Regions from separate parts of the Ethanoligenens harbinense YUAN-3 genome, predicted to be linked through region 2. Evidence: predicted binding sites of a transcription regulator. Region 2 holds the regulator's gene; the other holds the start of a gene.

Region 1 (8,614 bases), 170 kb from region 2:
AATACCCCGTGTGTTTTACACGGATGTCGGCGCCCGAAACGGGCCGGCGGAAAGGAAGCGCCATGCCTGCGGTCAGCATCATCGTCCCGGTCTACAACGCGGAAAAGACCCTGCCGCGCTGCGTGGATTCCCTGTTGAACCAGTCGCTGCGTGATTTGGAGTTGATTCTGGTGGACGACGGTTCCACCGACACGAGCCTGTCCCTCTGCGACACATTCGCCGCAAAAGACCCGCGCGTGCGCGTGCTGCACACGGCCAACGCCGGACCGGCCGCTGCGCGCAACGCGGGACTGGGCGCTGCCACCGGGAAGTTCATCGGCTTTGCGGATGCGGACGACCGGGCGGAACCCGGCATGTTCACCGAATTGCACGGGTGCGCGCTGGAAACAGAAGCGGATCTTGTCGTCTGCGACTATTTCGCGGACAGGCCCGGCCGCGCGGAGATCCGCAAGCCGTTCGCCGGAGGCAGCCGCGTGTTTGAAGAAGTAGACATCCGCGCGCGCATCCTGCCCTATTTTTTTGGGTACGCGCCGGGTGAACTGGCCGCTTTCGCGGACTGCTGCCCATTCGCGGACGCGCGCTCCTATGTGTGGTGCTGCCTCTATCGCGCGGCGCTGCTCAAAACGAACGGCATCCGCTTCCCAAACGAAAAACTCTATTATACGGAGGATAATCTGTTCAATTTGCTGGTGACGGCGCGCGCTGCGCGCATCACCTATCTCGCGCGGCCGCTCTACCACTATGTGGAACAGGCCGAAACCTTTACAGGTCGCTTCCAACCGGCATATTTCGACTGCCGGCTGCGCAAATACGCGTTTCTTTCAACACTTGCTTCACAGGAAAGATTAGATGTGCAGGCGCCCACGCGCCTGCCCCGCAAGATTTGCGCAGAAACGCCCACCCTTTTGAATTATTATGCCGCAAACGCGCCGTCTTTTTCAAAAAAATACCAATTTGTTTCCATAATCCTGCATCACCCGGTCATCGCGCAGGCACTGGAGGCAGTGCCTTCCTCCGAGTGGCCCGCCGGGCGGCTGGGCGCCACCCTCACGTTTGCAAAGCGAAAGCAGGCGCTGCCCGTCGTGCTCGCCTGCCTGGGGCAGAAAGCCCTGCGCGCGCTGAAAACATAAAACGCTTTTATTTGGCCAGTCCGGCAAACCCGTCCATGCCGAAAAACACCGCGCCGATGAGAATGGCGACGATGCCGATGAGTTTCTGCTTCGTGAACTTTTCTTTCAAAATGAGCCGCGAGAACACCATCGACCACACATAGGTGATGGCGGACATGGGATAGACCACCGAATACGGCAGCTGCTTGAGCACGAGAATGTTGGCTACGGCGCCGGCCAGATAGAACAGCACGCCGATATAAACGAATTTGCTTTTGGCGATCTCCCAGATGGTGGCGCCGCTGGTGCTGCGCTTGAAGAAAAAACCGCCGAGCGACCCAAGCAGTGTCATGCCCAGGATGCCGCCGACGCAGGACAACACGAAAATCATACCGTTATGCATCTCCGACCCCCACCATCGTCACACCGAACAGGATAAACAGCAGCCCGATGATTTTGTAAACGTCGATCGTTTCCCCCAGAAGCCCCACGCTGATGACCATGCCGAAAATATACCCCAGGCTGAGCATGGGGTGCAAAACGGAAAAGCTGCCGTAGCGGAACGCCAGGATCATGGTGAGCGCACCGAACCCGTAAAAGACGAACCCGATGAACATCAGCAACAGGTTGGAACCGTGGGACGCCTTCCAGAAATACTGACCGAACGCCGTAAAGGCCGCCGAAAGCGTCATGATAGCCATGCCGACCTTGTTTTTTTGCAGGGAAACCAGGAAGCGGTTGTCCATTTTTTCACCCAGACTTTCATATTGCAAAAGCCGCGCCGCAGCGGCCCCGCAGTTTTTGGAATCTCCAACAGAGCATGTCAAGTATATCGCCGCGGTGTGTTTTTTGCAAGACGGTTTGGTGAGAAAGATGTGCCCGTTTCGTGAATTTCTACGCAAAATCGACGGCATCCGCCCGCGCCGGAGCGGCTTTGCATTCCCCCGATCCGCAATTTTACAAGAAAGCATCGGAAATCATCTTGAAAAGCGGGCTTTCATGTTGTAAAATTTGAAAGGACTGCGGACAGAATGCCGCCGCACAGGGAGGAAACACAGATTGCTCCATATCGCGCTCATAGAACCTGAGATCCCGCAGAACACGGGCAACGTCGCGCGCACCTGCGCGGCCACCGGCGCCCATCTGCATCTGGTGAAGCCGCTCGGCTTTGCCATTGACGACGCCAAACTCAAGCGCGCCGGGCTGGATTACTGGCACCTGCTGAATATCACCTATTATGAAAACCTGGCGGATTTCCTGCGCCGCGCGCCCGGCCCGTGCTTCTTCTTTTCCTCCAAAGCGCCCCGCTCCTATACGGACGTGCACTATCCGCCGGACGCCTGCCTGGTGTTCGGCAAGGAAACGGCCGGGCTCCCGGAGGAACTGCTGCTCGCGCACGAGGACAGCGCCGTGCGCCTGCCCATCCGGGCGGAAGCGCGCTGCCTCAACCTTTCAAACGCGGTGGCCGTGGGCGCCTATGAAGCGCTGCGCCAATGGGATTTTTCCGGCCTGCGCGCGGACGGCGAGCTCACGCGGCACACCTGGAGCGGGTACCCGCCCGCCCCGTGAACGCGCGTCGCTTTTCCGCAAGTTTCCTTTTCTCTGTGCAAACCTCTTGAAAAACCCTCCGCCTTCGTTTAAAATAGGAGAGGTTGATTGTTTTTTATTTAACAATTAAACTGTATCCCGATGATGAAGGTAAATTTAATAATCAGGGAGTGCTAATTGATGACTTACAACAAGAAAACCATCGAAGACGTAGATGTGGCGGGCAAACGTGTGTTTGCCCGCATGGACTTCAATGTGCCCCTCGATGCCAACGGCAACATTACCGACGACAAGCGCATCACCGCTTCGCTGCCCACCATCGAATACCTGTTGAACCACGGCGCCAAAGTGGTGCTTTCCTCTCACCTGGGCCGCCCGAAGGGAGAATTCAACCCGAAATATTCCCTCGCACCGGTCGCCAAACGCCTGAGCGAGCTGCTCGGCAAAGAAGTCAAGATCGCAAAAGACGTCATCGGGGATGACGCCAAAGCGCTGGCCGCGAACCTGAAAGACGGCGAGGCCATGCTGCTTGAGAACGTGCGCTTCCACAAAGAAGAAGAAAAGAACGATCCCGAATTTGCCAAAGCGCTGGCCGGCTACGGCGAGATTTTCGTCAACGACGCGTTCGGCACCGCCCACCGCGCTCATGCGTCTACCGAGGGCGTGTCCCACTTCATTCCGGTCTCCGTTGCCGGCTTCCTTATCGGCAAAGAGCTCTCCGTGATGGGCAAGGCGCTGGACGACCCGAAACGCCCGTTCATCGCCATCCTCGGCGGCGCAAAAGTCTCCGATAAGATCGCCGTCATCAAAAACCTCATTGAGAAGGTCGATACCCTCATCGTAGGCGGCGGCATGGCCTACACCTTCATGAAGGCGCAGGGCCACCACATCGGCAACTCCCTTTGCGAGGAAGACAAACTGGATCTGGCCAACGAGCTGATGGCCGCCGCCAAAGCCAAGGGCATCAAGTTCCTGCTGCCGGTGGACAACCGCGTGGGCGACAAATACGATCCGGACTGCGAGAAGCAGGTTGTGGATTCCGATGAGATCCCCAACGGCTGGATGGGTCTGGACATCGGCCCGGCCTCTGAGAAACTGTTCTCGAATGCCATCGCCGGCGCCGGCACCGTGGTTTGGAACGGCCCGCTGGGCGTGAGCGAATGGGATTACTTCGCCGCCGGCACCCGCGCCGTCGCCACTGCGATCGCCAACTCCGGCGCCATCTCCATCATCGGCGGCGGCGACTCCGCCGCGGCCATCGAGAAACTGGGCTTTGCCGATAAGATGACCCACATCTCCACCGGCGGCGGCGCCTCCCTCGAGTTCCTCGAAGGCAAGGTTCTGCCCGGCATCGCCTGCCTCAACGACAAATAAAAAAACCGCATATCCGCGCCGCACAGCCTGCGGCGCGCCTGATAAATCGCAGACAGGTGACAAAGGCGGCGACGGCGTGCAGCCGCGCCGCCTTTGTCCGTACATTTGGAGGAATGGAAATTATGAGCCGTAAAACCGTCATCGCCGGCAACTGGAAAATGAACAAGACCCCGGATGAAGCCGCCGCCCTCATCAATGAGATGAAACCCGCCGCCGACAAAGCCGCCTGCGACGTGGTGCTCTGCGTACCGTATGTGGACCTGCCCGCCGCCGTGGAAGCCGCCAAAGGCTCCAAGATCAGCATCGGCGCCGAAAACGTGCACTGGGAAGAAAGCGGTGCCTTCACCGGCGAGATTTCCGCGCCCATGCTGAACGCACTGGGCGTGCAATACGCCATCGTGGGCCACAGTGAACGCCGCCAGTATTTCGGCGAAACCAACGAAACCGTTAACAAGCGCACCGCCGCCGCCCTGGCGCACGGCCTGACCGTGCTGCTGTGCGTTGGCGAAACGCTGGAAGAGCGTGAAAAAGGCATCACCTTCGATGTCATCGCCATCCAGCTCAAAGTGGCGCTGGCCGGCATTTCCGCCGAAGCGTTCAAAAACGTCATCATCGCCTATGAGCCGGTCTGGGCCATCGGCACCGGCAAGACCGCTACGGCGGAGCAGGCCAACGAGGTCAACAAGTTCATCCGCGACACCGTCGCCGCGCTCTATGGCAAAGAAGCCGCCGAGGAGACCACCGTGCAGTACGGCGGCTCCATGAACGCCAAAAATGCCGCGGAGCTGCTCGCCAAACCCGACGTAGACGGCGGTCTGATCGGCGGCGCGTCGCTGAAACCGGCCGATTTCGCCGTGATCCTGGAAGCGGCTTCCAAATAAGACAGCCCGCAAACCGCACGGCATCAGCCTTGGCTGAAAGGGGTAGTACAGCATTATGAAAAAACCGTTGGCTCTCATCATCATGGACGGCTTCGGCATGAACCCGTCCGACTACGGCAACGCGATTGCGGCGGCCAAAAAGCCAAATCTCGATCAATATTTCAAGGAATTTCCGAACACCCAGATCGGCGCTTCCGGCATGGCCGTGGGCCTGCCCGAAGGCCAGATGGGCAACAGCGAGGTCGGCCACACAAACATCGGCGCGGGCCGTGTCGTCTACCAAGAACTTACCCGCATCACCAAGTGCATCCAGGACGGCGACTTCTTTAAAAACGAGGCGTTCAAAGCCGCGGTGGAGAACGCCAAAACGCACGGCAGCGCCCTGCACCTGATGGGCCTGCTTTCCGACGGCGGCGTGCACAGCCACAACGAGCATCTGTACGGCCTGATCGATCTGGCCAAACGTGCCGGGCTGACCAAGGTGTATGTCCACGCGTTTCTGGACGGCCGCGACGTGCCGCCCAGCTCCGCTAAGAAATACATCACCGCTCTGGAAAACAAGCTGAGCGAAGCCGGCGTGGGCAAGATCGCCACGCTGGCTGGCCGCTACTACGCGATGGACCGCGACAACCGCTGGGAGCGCGTCGCCAAAGCGTATAACGCCATTGTAAGCGGCGAAGGCGTGCAGGCCGCTTCCGCGGCTGCCGCGGTCGACGCCTCTTACGCCGCCAACAAAACCGACGAATTCGTCGAGCCGGTGGTCGTGGACGCGGCAGGCGCCATCGGAGAAAACGACTCCGTCATCTTCTTCAATTTCCGTCCGGACCGCGCGCGGGAGATCACCCGCACCATCGTGGACCCCGCTTTCGACGGCTTTGCGCGCAAGAAGGGCTTCTTCCCCACCTTCTTCGTCACGATGACGCAGTACGACGCCACCATGCCCAACGTGGACGTGGCATTCAAACCGCAGACGCTGCACAACACGTTTGGCGAATACATCAGCGACAAGGGCCTGACCCAGTTGCGCATCGCGGAAACCGAAAAATACGCGCATGTCACGTTCTTCTTCAACGGCGGCGTTGAAAAAGTCTATCCGGGTGAGGAACGTGTGCTCATCCAGTCCCCGAAGGTGGCCACCTATGACCTTCAGCCCGAAATGAGCGAGCCGGAAGTCACCGAAAAAGTGGTTGCCAACATCGAGAGCGGCAAATTTGACGTCATCATCCTCAACTTTGCCAACTGCGACATGGTCGGCCACACCGGCGTGTTTGACGCGGCTGTCAAAGCAGTGGAAGCTGTGGACGACGGCGTGGGCAAAGTGGTGGATGCCGTCGCCAAAATGGGCGGCACCGCCCTCATCACCGCCGACCACGGCAATGCCGACCAGTTGAAAGCCGAGGACGGTTCCCCCTTCACCGCACACACCACCCGTCCGGTGCCGTTCATTGTGATCGGCCAGGGCGACGTGAATCTGCGCGAGGGTGGCAAACTGGCCGACATCGCCCCCACCATGCTGAAAATTCTCGGCCTGCCGGTTCCGGCGGAAATGACCGGCGAATCCCTGATCGCCGACTGATTGACATGCAGCCGCAAGCCTGATTTTTAAAAAAGCCATCCTGCGCACCGTATCGGCAAAGCTGATGCGTACGCCGGATGGTTTTTTTCTGAGGGCCATCCCAAAGATCAGGCGAAGGAGAAAGGTATACTTGCCGTATTCCGGCCGGTAAAAACGCCGGACTGCAGAAAAAGCCATTGCTTTTGCGGTTTTTATTTCGGGGACAGGCTCTCAATACGCGGTATCAGTTCCCGCCCAGAAACAGGCTGACGGTCAACACGCTCATGATCAGCCCCGTAAAATCCGCCGCCAGAGCCGCCGGCAGCGTATGCCGGGTTTTGGAAACACGCACCGAGCCGTAATAGACGGCGATGGTATAAAAAGTGGTTTCGCTGGACCCCTGCAAAACCGACGCCACCCTGCCCACAAAACTGTCCGGCCCGCTTTTCTGCAGGATATTCTGATAGAGCGAAAGCGAACCGCTGCCGGAGATGGAACGCATCAGCGCCAGGGGCACCACATCACCGGGCATGTGCAGCATGCTCCACATCGGCGCAAGCGCCTGTGTAAGCAACGCAAACGCGCCGGACGCATTGAGCATGGCAATCGCGGTCATCAGACCGATGAGCGCCGGTATGATGCTGACCGTAATGGGAATGCCCTCTTTGGCACCCTGCAAAAACACGTCGAACACGTTCTGTTTCCGGATCAGCCCGGCGAGCACGATGAGTACGATCACCAGCGGGACGATGACCGCGCCCAGACTAGCCATGCCGTTTTTCCTTTCCCCCCAACGCATAAGCAAAACCAATGCCGACCGCAAGGCTGACCAACGCGGAGATCCAGGTGCAGGGCAAAATATCAAAGGGGTTAGCGGAACCGAAGCGGATGCGGATTGCAGCCGTAGTCGTTGGAATAAGCTGGAGTGCCGCGGTGTTGATGACGACAAACATGGCCATAGAATTGCTCGCCGTGCCTTTCCGCGGCGCCACGGCGGCCATTTCCCGCATCGCCCGCAGCCCGAGCGGCGTGGCGGCATTGCCAAGACCCAATAAATTGGCCGTCATGTTCATGCAGACAGCCTGCATCCCTTCCCCACGCGGCGGCAGGTCCGGAAACAGGCGGCGTGTCAGCGGAAGAAACAGGCGCGCCAGCACCCGGGTTACACCGGCGCTTTCCGCGATCTTCATCAATCCGTTCCAGAGGCAGATCACGCCAAGCAGGGTGACGCAGAGCAGCACCGCGTCCTGCGCCCCTTTGATGGCCGCCTGCGACACCGCGCCGATCCGGCCCGTCGCCAGCCCAACCACCACCGACAAAAGCACCATGCCCGACCACACCCATTTCATCATATCGCTCACTCCTGTCCCGGAAGGCCGCGCCGTTTGAATCCCAACCCCCGTTTTGCAACTTCTTATGCATATTCCGGATCCGCAGATATGAAATTTTCGCAGGGGTCTGTATGATATTTACATTTTTGATATTAACTATTAATTTATAGATAATTATGTATATTTATGGATTATTATTACTGTAATTATTTAGAAACAAATCTTGAATTTACTATTATATTAAAGTATTTTCCTTTTTATCCCCCTTATCCTATTGACAAATAATGCAAAATGGGATATATTAAGACAGGCAGTTGCAGTGAGAGACAAAATATGACAGTTTTGGAGGTAGCATTCCATGAAATCAACAGGCATTGTTCGGAGAGTGGACGAGCTTGGCAGAATTGTTCTGCCGATCGAGCTTCGCCGCACACTTGAGATCTCCGAAAAAGATGCGCTTGAGATTTACGTGGACGGAGATGCAGTGGTTCTGAAAAAATACGAACCGTCTTGCATTTTTTGTGGAAACGCAAAGGACGTCGTAAATTTCAAAGGCAGAAACATTTGTCCCGCTTGTATCAAAGAATTGGCCGGGAAATAACAACTACATATTGGCAGTTCAAAAGATGCCTTTCCTGATGTCAGGAAAGGCATTTTTTGATTGGTTTTTCAGCAGCCGTCATTTTTGGGGCGGCGCAGGCCCGCAAAAAAGTCTTGCAGCAGCCTGCGGCAGTCTTCTTCCAGCACACCGCCCATCACCGCCGGGTGATGGTTGAACGGGCAGGAAAACAGATCGATCACCGACCCGGACGCCCC
Region 2 (8,614 bases):
CATACTGCGGACCGCCGCCGCCGGTAAAGATCGGAAGACCGATCAGTCCCAGCACCACATAAACGAGTTGCGACAGCGCACCAAAATACGGCCCCAGCAACACGCCGGCCAGAGCGGTAAAAAGAAGCTGCAAGGTAATGGGGACTGGTCCAATGGGGATTTTGATGAACGCGCCCACTGCGGTCAGAGCGGCAAAAAAGGCGGTAAGTACGATCTTTCTGGTTTTGACGGGCATATCTTCTCCTCCAATAAACAGTATACAGCATATCGTAAACTATATCGATGCATATCAGTTTACAATGAACGAGTATAGCATTTTCTGAAAAGATTGTCAACCCGATCACAATGTTGTGGTATACTATAAACAGCACTGGTTGTTTGTGCATGAATTTGAACAATGGAGCTCGTCTGTATGATAAAAGAGGAAGTATTAGCTATTCTCAGGCAGAATCAGGATCGGTTCGTTTCCGGCCAAGCGATCAGCACGAAGCTTGGCGTTACAAGAGCCGCCGTCTGGAAAGCCGTTAAGCAAATAGAACGCGATGGATATGGAGTGGACTCGCTTCCAAGCCAAGGATATAAACTGACCGCGCGGGCGGACACCATGAGCGAAGCAGAATTAAACGATCTTCTGCAAACACGTGTACTGGGGCGCAGGATTATCCATTTCCAGTCCATCGATTCCACTAACAGAAAGGCAAAGGAGCTAGCTGAACAGGGTGAGCCGGAGGGAACGATCGTGGTTGCGGAGACACAAACCGGGGGCAGGGGATGCGCAGGCCGAACATGGGATTCCAAGCCAATGGAGGGAATATGGATGTCGGTGATTCTGCGTCCCACGCTTGATCTGCCCTCTGTGCCGTGCATTACCCAAATAGCCTGCGCCGCTGTGGGGCAGGCACTTGAAACGATGGTGAAAGCCGTGCAGATCAAGTGGCCTAACGATATATTGGTGAACGATAAAAAAATAAGCGGCGTGCTGACCGAAAGCAGTGGGGAAATTGACCGTGTGCAGTATGCAGTGGTGGGCATCGGGGTGAATGTGAACCAGAATGCCGAAGATTTTCTGCCCGAATTGGCAGAGAAAGCGACTTCACTGAAACGGGAAACAGGGAAGGCGCAGTCCCGACAAAAACTGTGTTGCACCATCCTGGAAGCGTTGGAACGAGCTTATTTGTTGGGAGATGGAGCAACCGGTATGGAATGCGCGATCACATATTGCAAAGACCATTCCGTCACGTTGGGCCGTCCGGTATCCTTCATGGAAAACGGCATGGAAGTGCACGGAACGGCAGTCGATATTGACGAGCGGGGCGGACTTGTCGTACGCACCCCAAACGGTGTCATACGGCACATTTCTTCCGGCAGCACATTAGTGAGGTAAACATAAAATCCGGAAGCAAAGAGTTCGTCTTTGCTTCCGGATTTTAAATGCGGCGGATTATTTGGCCTTGCCTTGATTGGCCACGCTGGCCATTTTGGCAGCCACGACGTCTGCATCGCCTAAATACTGCTTGCCGACCGCTTTGAATGTTTCGTCAAATTCGTAAACCAGCGGTATACCGGTGGGAATGTTAACCCCCATGATTTCTTCGGCGGAAAGATCGTCAAAATATTTGACCAGTGCCCGGATGGAATTGCCATGCGCTGCAATCAGTACCCGCTTCCCCGCCAGCATGTCTTTTTTAATGACGTCTTCAAAATATGGCACAGCACGGGCAATGGTATCTTTCAGGCTTTCCGCCAGCGGAAGCTCCTTTTTGTTTTCCGCCCGATACTGCTCCTGGTTGCGGGGATTGCGCGTATCGCTTTCTTCCAAAGCGGGCGGCTGCACGTCAAAAGACCGGCGCCAGATTTTTACCTGCTCTTCACCATATTTTTGGGCCGTTTCCGCTTTGTTCAGCCCCTGCAGGGCTCCATAATGGCGCTCATTCAGGCGCCATGTCTTAATGACCGGCAGCCACTCCCGATCGAGCGCTTCTAAAGTCAGGTTAAGCGTATGGATGGCGCGTTTCAGATACGATGTATAGCAGATATCAAAGTCATATCCATCCTCTTTCAGCAGTTCGCCGGCTGTCTGCGCTTCTTTTATACCGGTTTCTGAAAGATCCACATCGGTCCAGCCTGTAAATAAATTGAGTTTGTTCCATTCACTTTCTCCGTGACGAATCAATACCAGTTTCATTGCGGATGCCTCCCGTTTATCATGCTTATGCAATATCAGCTATCTGTTACCATCTTTATTATAATAATATCGAGAATCATTTTCAATGTTGTTTTGCAAAATGTAGCATGATCGCCTCGAAAATTTTGTGGCCAATCGTCAAGGAACAGCCAGCAGGCACCGTTGAGCAGACGGAATGGACATTTTGCGGTCAGTGCTTGGTATTGGGCCCCTGCGCTTCTTTTTTAACATTGTGGTTTTGGTTGGGATTATCACCGGCCAGAGGATGCTTGCCTTTTTTGTGGCGATGGTTTTCTTTTACAGGTTGGTCACGCTGGGCATTTGCCTCCGCTGTAACGCCAAGCCCCATCTGTATCAGTTTTTCCTTGATTTTCTGATGCGACACACCGGTGGAATCGAAGTCTACCGCAACGCGGTCTGTACCTTGATTGACGCTGACGGATGTGACGCCCGGAAGTGTATCCAGTGCCTGTTTGACCAATTTCTGTGTATGCTTGCCTGAGAGTTCGTCAATTTTAAATACGGAGCTTTCCATTTGCTTCACCTCTTGTATAGTATGCTTGACGGCAAACGGGTCTATACGCGGGCGCCATGTGCTCTTCTTCGGTTTGCTTGACGCAGAGGGAAAATCAGAATATACTGTAATCGTTACAAATTGTTTTTTTGAGAAATAAAACGGATATAAAAGGAGGGGCGCGCCATGAAAAAAATCACCATGTTTACGATGCAGGGATGCCCATACTGCAAACGTGCCTTTGAATGGATGGAAAACCTGAAGAACAAGAACCCTGTTTATAAAGCGTTGGAAATTCATGTGATCGACGAGCAGGTGCAACCGGAAATTGCCAACCAATACGATTATTATTATGTTCCCACTTTTTACGTAGACGGAAATAAGCTACACGAGGGAATACCGAGTCCGGAAAAAATCGAAGCGGTATTCGAAGCGGCCGTAAAAGGATGAAATTTTCTGTTTGGCACGGATTGCTGAAGTGGCGCACAATAAAAAAGGGACCTGCAAAAAGCAGGCCCCTTTTTTATTGTGCGCTTGGTAAACAGTTTATTTGCCGTAATAAGCGGCTTTATAGAGCTCGGCGATCTCGCTGACGAGCGGCAGACGCGGATTTGCGCCGGTGCACTGGTCGGAAAACGCTTTATCAGCCAGAGAATCCAGATTGGTGAGGAACACGTTCTCGGGCACGCCGGTGGCTTGAATGCTCATCGGCTCATTGACGGTCTTCATCAAATCGCGAATCGCCTGCACGAGGGAAGCAACGCCCTCTTCCGGTGTGCTTGCCTTCAGGCCGACATGGCGGGCAATCTCTTGGAAACGCTGCGGGGCAAGATAAGTCTCGTATTTCGGCCAGATCGCATATTTGGTCGGCTTCGGATTGCCGTTGTATTCAACGACATAGGGAAGCAGAATGGCGTTGGCACGACCGTGCGGAATGTGGTATTCGCCGCCCAGTTTGTGCGCCATGGAGTGGTTCAAGCCAAGGAACGCATTGCTGAACGCCATACCGGCGATGCAGGAAGCGTTGTGCATTTTCATGCGCGCTTCGCCGTCTTTGGCACCGTCCGCATAGGCACGGGGCAGATATTTGAAGACGATCTCAATCGCTTTCAGGGCCAGACCATCAGTGTAATCGTTTGCCAAAACGGAGACATAGGCTTCAATGGCGTGGGTCAGCACGTCCAAACCGGTATCCGCCGTGGTGGATTTCGGCATGGTCATAACAAACTGCGGGTCAACGATAGCGACATTCGGAGTGAGCGCATAGTCGGCGAGCGGATATTTGAAGTTATTGACCTTGTCGGTGATGACCGCAAAAGACGTCACTTCGGAGCCGGTGCCGGAAGTAGTCGGCACGGCGACCATCTGGCATTTCTGGCCCAGTTCGGGGAAGTGATAAGTGCGCTTGCGGATATCCATGAATTTCTCATGTGCGCCTTTGAAATCAAAGTCCGGATGCTCATAGAAGAGCCACATGCCCTTCGCGGCATCCATGGAAGAACCGCCGCCGAGTGCGATGATGACATCCGGCTCAAATTTCTTCATCATTTCCACGCCGCGCATAACCGTTTCAAAAGACGGGTCGGGCTCAACTTCGGAGAAAATCTCACTGTGGCAATACTCTTTGCGTTTGCGGAGATAATAAAGAACCTTATCCACATTTCCGAGCTTGACCATTACAGGGTCGGTGACGATGAATGCACGGGAGATGTTCGGCATTTTCTCCAGGTACTGAATCGCATCGAACTCGAAGTAAATCTTCGGCGGCACTTTAAACCACTGCATGTTGACTCTCCTCTTGGCAATGCGCTTTTTGTTGATCAGGTTGACCGCACTGACGTTCTGCGAAACAGAGTTGTGGCCATAGGAGCCGCAGCCAAGGGTAAGGGAAGGAATATTGGTGTTGTAGATATCGCCGATACCGCCCTGAGAAGACGGGCTGTTGACCAGCACACGGCCGACCTTCATGGCTTCGCCGTATTTCATGATGATGTCGTTATCGGTGGAGTGGATGGCTGCAGAGTGACCCAGACCGCCGATTTCCAGCATGCGAAGCGCAGCTTTGAAAGCATCCTCCGTGCTGTTGGCGATATAATAACCAAGCACCGGAGAAAGTTTTTCGTGAGCCAGCGGCACATCAAAATCGACCTTGTCAAGTTTGGCAAGAATGACCTTGGTGTCGGCAGGTACTTTGATGCCGGCCTGCTCGGCGATCCAGACAGCGGACTGGCCGACGACCGGGGGATTCACGCTCATTTTCTCGGTGATCACATATTTACCGAGTTTGACCGTTTCTTCCGGATTGGTGAAGTAGCAGCCGTTTGCTTTCATGATCTTTTCAAAATCCGCCGCGATTTCTTTATCCACAATCGCAGCCTGTTCGGAAGCGCAGATCATGCCGTTGTCGAACGTTTTGGAAAGGATGAGATCATGGCAGGCACGGCGGAGTTTCGCTGTTTTTTCGACATAGCAGGGGACGTTGCCGGGGCCGACACCCAGCGCCGGTTTGCCGCAGGAATACGCAGCCTTGACCATGCCGGGGCCGCCGGTCGCCAGAATCGTGGCGACACCGGGATGATTCATCAACGCATTGGTCGCTTCGATGGAAGGATGGGGGATGAACTGCACAATGTTTTCGGGGGCACCGGCAGCCACAGCCGCCTCATTCAGAATGCGGGCCGTTTCCGCGCAGCATTTCTGGGCAGCGGGATGGAAACCGAAAATGATGGGGTTGCGGGTTTTGACGGAGATGAGGGATTTAAAGATGGTGGTGGAGGTGGGGTTGGTTACCGGGGTAACGCCCGCGATGATACCGACAGGCTCGGCGATATCCACATATTCTTCCATCTCGTTTTCGTCGATGACGCCGACGGTCTTTGCATATTTGATGTCATGCCAGATATATTCGCTTGCGTACAGGTTTTTGGTAATCTTGTCTTCGTAAATACCGCGTCCGGTTTCTTCCACGGCGAGTTTAGCCAGATACATATGCTTATCCAGCGCCGCAAGTGCCATGGCATGGACGATTTTGTCAACCTGCTCCTGGTTGAAGGTAGAAAACTCGTCCAGAGCTTTCTGCGCTTTTGCCACCAGTTCGTCAATCATTTGTTTGACGTCGGGTTTCTGCGCTTCCTGGGCGACTTCTTTTGTTTCGGTTGCCATCAAATTGCCCCCTTAAGCAATATTGTTAAAATATTATCAATATTATTATACGATACTTTTTTGCAAGTTGCAAGTGAATGCTGTGCAATTTGTCAAATATTATAAAACGATGACGTCATGTCCCGTTTGATTTGTCGTTTCCGTGCAACGAGCCGAATGGTCATGACGGTATCAAAGCAGTTCAATTGTCCCGTGTTTCTTTTTCGGATAAATCCCTTACCATGTAGCACAATGTCATCAGGCTGTCACTCAGGTGCACGTTTTCGACGAGTACACCCGGATATTTGACTGAAAAATCATAATGGCTGAAATTCCAGAAACCGGATACGCCCAGATGAATCAATTGTTCCGCCATTTGCTCCGCGGCGGAGCGGGGAACGGTCAGCACCGCGACCCGTGGATGATGTTCCCGGCAGAATGCATCAATACCGGCGGCGTCTTCCACTTTCAGGCTGCCGATCTGCATCCCGATGATGGAAGGGTCGATGTCGAATATGCCAATCAGATCAAAGCCCATCTGGGAAAAATCAAAGTTGAGCGCGATGGCCCGGCCGATATTGCCAGCCCCGACGAGAATGGCCGGATACTGTTTATCCAGGCCCAAGATCAGGCCGATCTCCCGGTGGAGCTGCTCGACGTTATAGCCGTATCCCTGCTGCCCGAACCCGCCAAAGCAGTTGAGGTCCTGCCGAATCTGCGAAGCCGTGAGCCCCATGCGCCGGCTGAGCTCTTTGGAAGATATGCGGGTAGTGCCGGTTCTCATCAGATCGGCCAAAAAACGGTGATAACGCGGCAGACGCCGGATGACGGAAAGGGAAACATTTTCTCGTTTTAACACGGGCGGGCACCTCACTTTATATTGAAGCCGTCGATTGGATCCGGGTGCATGTCCTGTCCAGTCGGCTGAACTTTCTTGATAGGAATGTTTTGAAACCGTGGTTTTGCTGACACCGACTATCCGAGCCCTGCCTGCGGAGAATATGATGACGGACAACCGGCAACCCTGGATTGATGTATACGGGATGTGTGCCAAAAGAGATCAAACAGCCGACGCGATGCGCCGGCTGTTTGATCTCCAAAGCGTTGAGGCAGAATCAAAATATCAAAGCATTGCCCAAACGGCGGATACAGCAGCCACGCATGCAGAATACGGAAACGGCCACAGGTTACGAAAGTTTTTCCGCCGTCTCCAGTACATAGTCGCCAAAGGCTGCGCAGGTCGCACCGTCGGCACGGCCGGTGACGGTCAGGCGTTTTTCATCAAACATGCAGATGTCCAGCGCGCGTTCCAGTTTGTCGGCCTGTTTCTGGTAGCCGATATGCGAAAGGAGCATGACGGTGGCGCGCAGCATGGAGCAGGGATCCGCGTACGGCCCGCGCCCCTCGCTGATCATGCGTGGTGCGGAACCGTGGATGGCCTCAAACATGGCGTAGCATTTGCCGATGTTGGCACTGCCGGCCGTGCCGACACCGCCCTGGAATTCCGCGGCCTCGTCGGTGATGATGTCACCGTAAAGATTGGGTAGAACGAACACCTTGAAATCGCGGCGGCGCTTTTCGTCAATCAGTTTTGCCGTGGTGATGTCGATATACCAGTCATCGGTCGTGATCTCCGGATAGTCCTTGCCGATCTCCTGACAAAGCCGCAGAAATTTGCCGTCGGTAGTCTTAATGACATTGGCCTTGGTGATGATGGAGACACGGTTTTTCTTATTTTTGCGCGCAAATTCATAAGCCAGACGGGCAATGCGCTCCGTCCCCTGCGTGGTGGTCACGGTGAAATCGAAAGCCAGATCGTCGCTGACGTTGACACCGTTGCTGCCCAGTGTATAGGAGCCCTCGGTGTTTTCCCGGAAGAAGGTCCAGTCGATGCCCTGCGCGGGCACTTTGACGGGGCGCACGTTGGCAAACAGGTCGAGTTCCTTGCGCATGGCCACGTTGGCGCTTTCAATGTTCGGCCATGGGTCGCCCGCGCGCGGGGTCGTGGTCGGGCCTTTGAGGATAACATGGCAGGTTTTCAGCTCAGCCAGCACATCGTCCGGAATGGCTTTCCCGGCTTTGGCACGGTTTTCGATAGTGAGACCGTCGATGTCCTTAAACACGATCTTGCCGCTTTTGACTTCGTCGGCCAACAAATGCTTGAGCACGCGGGCCGATTCGTGCGTGATAACCGGGCCGATGCCGTCGCCCCCGCAGATGCCGATAACGATGGGCTTGAGCGCGGCGTAATCAAGGAAATTCCCTTGTGCTTTCATGGCCTCCACACGGGCCAGTTGAGATTTCATCAGTTTTTCAAAGGCTTCCAGTTGCGGCTTGAGCGCTTCATTCATAAAAATCCTGTCCTCCATATCCTCTATCCGGCAAAGCCGGTTTTTTATCAGGCGTTCTGCTGTTTGGTATAATTGATGAGGCCGCCGGCAAGCAACATGTCGCGCTGGCGATCCGAGATATCGCAGCGGGTGAGGATGGCGTCGCCTGTGGTCTTATTGAGCAGCGTCACAGTCTGTGCGCCCGCCTCGACCTCTTTGTGGACATACGGCAGCGCCAGCTCATCTTCAAAATGGATCTTGTCGTAGTCGTCAGGGTTCTGGAAGATCAACGGCAGAATGCCGTTGTTGACCAAATTGGCATAATGGATGCGCGCAAATGATTTGGCGACCACGGCCTTGACACCAAGATAGAGCGGCGCCAGCGCGGCGTGTTCACGCGAGGAACCCTGCCCGTAGTTCGCGCCCCCGACGATAATGCCCTTG

What was found. Region 2 encodes Rex, which represses fermentation and respiration genes when NADH is low (regulators of the CRP and FNR family bind a similar motif). Its sites were predicted from a motif close to ATTGTTAANNNNTTAACAAT; they were not measured.
Region 1: ETHHA_RS07800 (phosphoglycerate kinase) is a predicted target of Rex. The motif match lies at 2,765-2,784, and genes of this name have one in related genera.

What each region holds. Positions count from the first base shown of each region.
Region 1 is NC_014828.1:1,681,091-1,689,704, forward strand. It holds gene ETHHA_RS14580 (glycosyltransferase family 2 protein) at 63-1,130, shown strand; gene ETHHA_RS07780 (EamA family transporter) at 1,138-1,500, opposite strand; gene ETHHA_RS07785 (EamA family transporter) at 1,505-1,855, opposite strand; gene ETHHA_RS07795 (tRNA (cytidine(34)-2'-O)-methyltransferase) at 2,169-2,678, shown strand; gene ETHHA_RS07800 (phosphoglycerate kinase) at 2,838-4,031, shown strand; gene tpiA (triose-phosphate isomerase) at 4,145-4,912, shown strand; gene gpmI (2,3-bisphosphoglycerate-independent phosphoglycerate mutase) at 4,968-6,488, shown strand; gene ETHHA_RS07815 (spore maturation protein) at 6,712-7,239, opposite strand; gene ETHHA_RS07820 (nucleoside recognition domain-containing protein) at 7,232-7,819, opposite strand; gene ETHHA_RS07825 (AbrB/MazE/SpoVT family DNA-binding domain-containing protein) at 8,157-8,399, shown strand; gene tadA (tRNA adenosine(34) deaminase TadA) at 8,468-8,614, opposite strand, start outside.
Region 2 is NC_014828.1:1,508,603-1,517,216, forward strand. It holds gene ETHHA_RS06975 (biotin transporter BioY) at 1-235, opposite strand, end outside; gene ETHHA_RS06980 (biotin--[acetyl-CoA-carboxylase] ligase) at 413-1,384, shown strand; gene gpmA (2,3-diphosphoglycerate-dependent phosphoglycerate mutase) at 1,442-2,185, opposite strand; gene ETHHA_RS15850 (heavy-metal-associated domain-containing protein) at 2,376-2,720, opposite strand; gene ETHHA_RS06995 (glutaredoxin family protein) at 2,886-3,149, shown strand; gene adhE (bifunctional acetaldehyde-CoA/alcohol dehydrogenase) at 3,246-5,861, opposite strand; gene ETHHA_RS07005 (redox-sensing transcriptional repressor Rex) at 6,043-6,699, opposite strand; gene ETHHA_RS07010 (isocitrate/isopropylmalate family dehydrogenase) at 7,028-8,191, opposite strand; gene ETHHA_RS07015 (aconitate hydratase) at 8,239-8,614, opposite strand, start outside.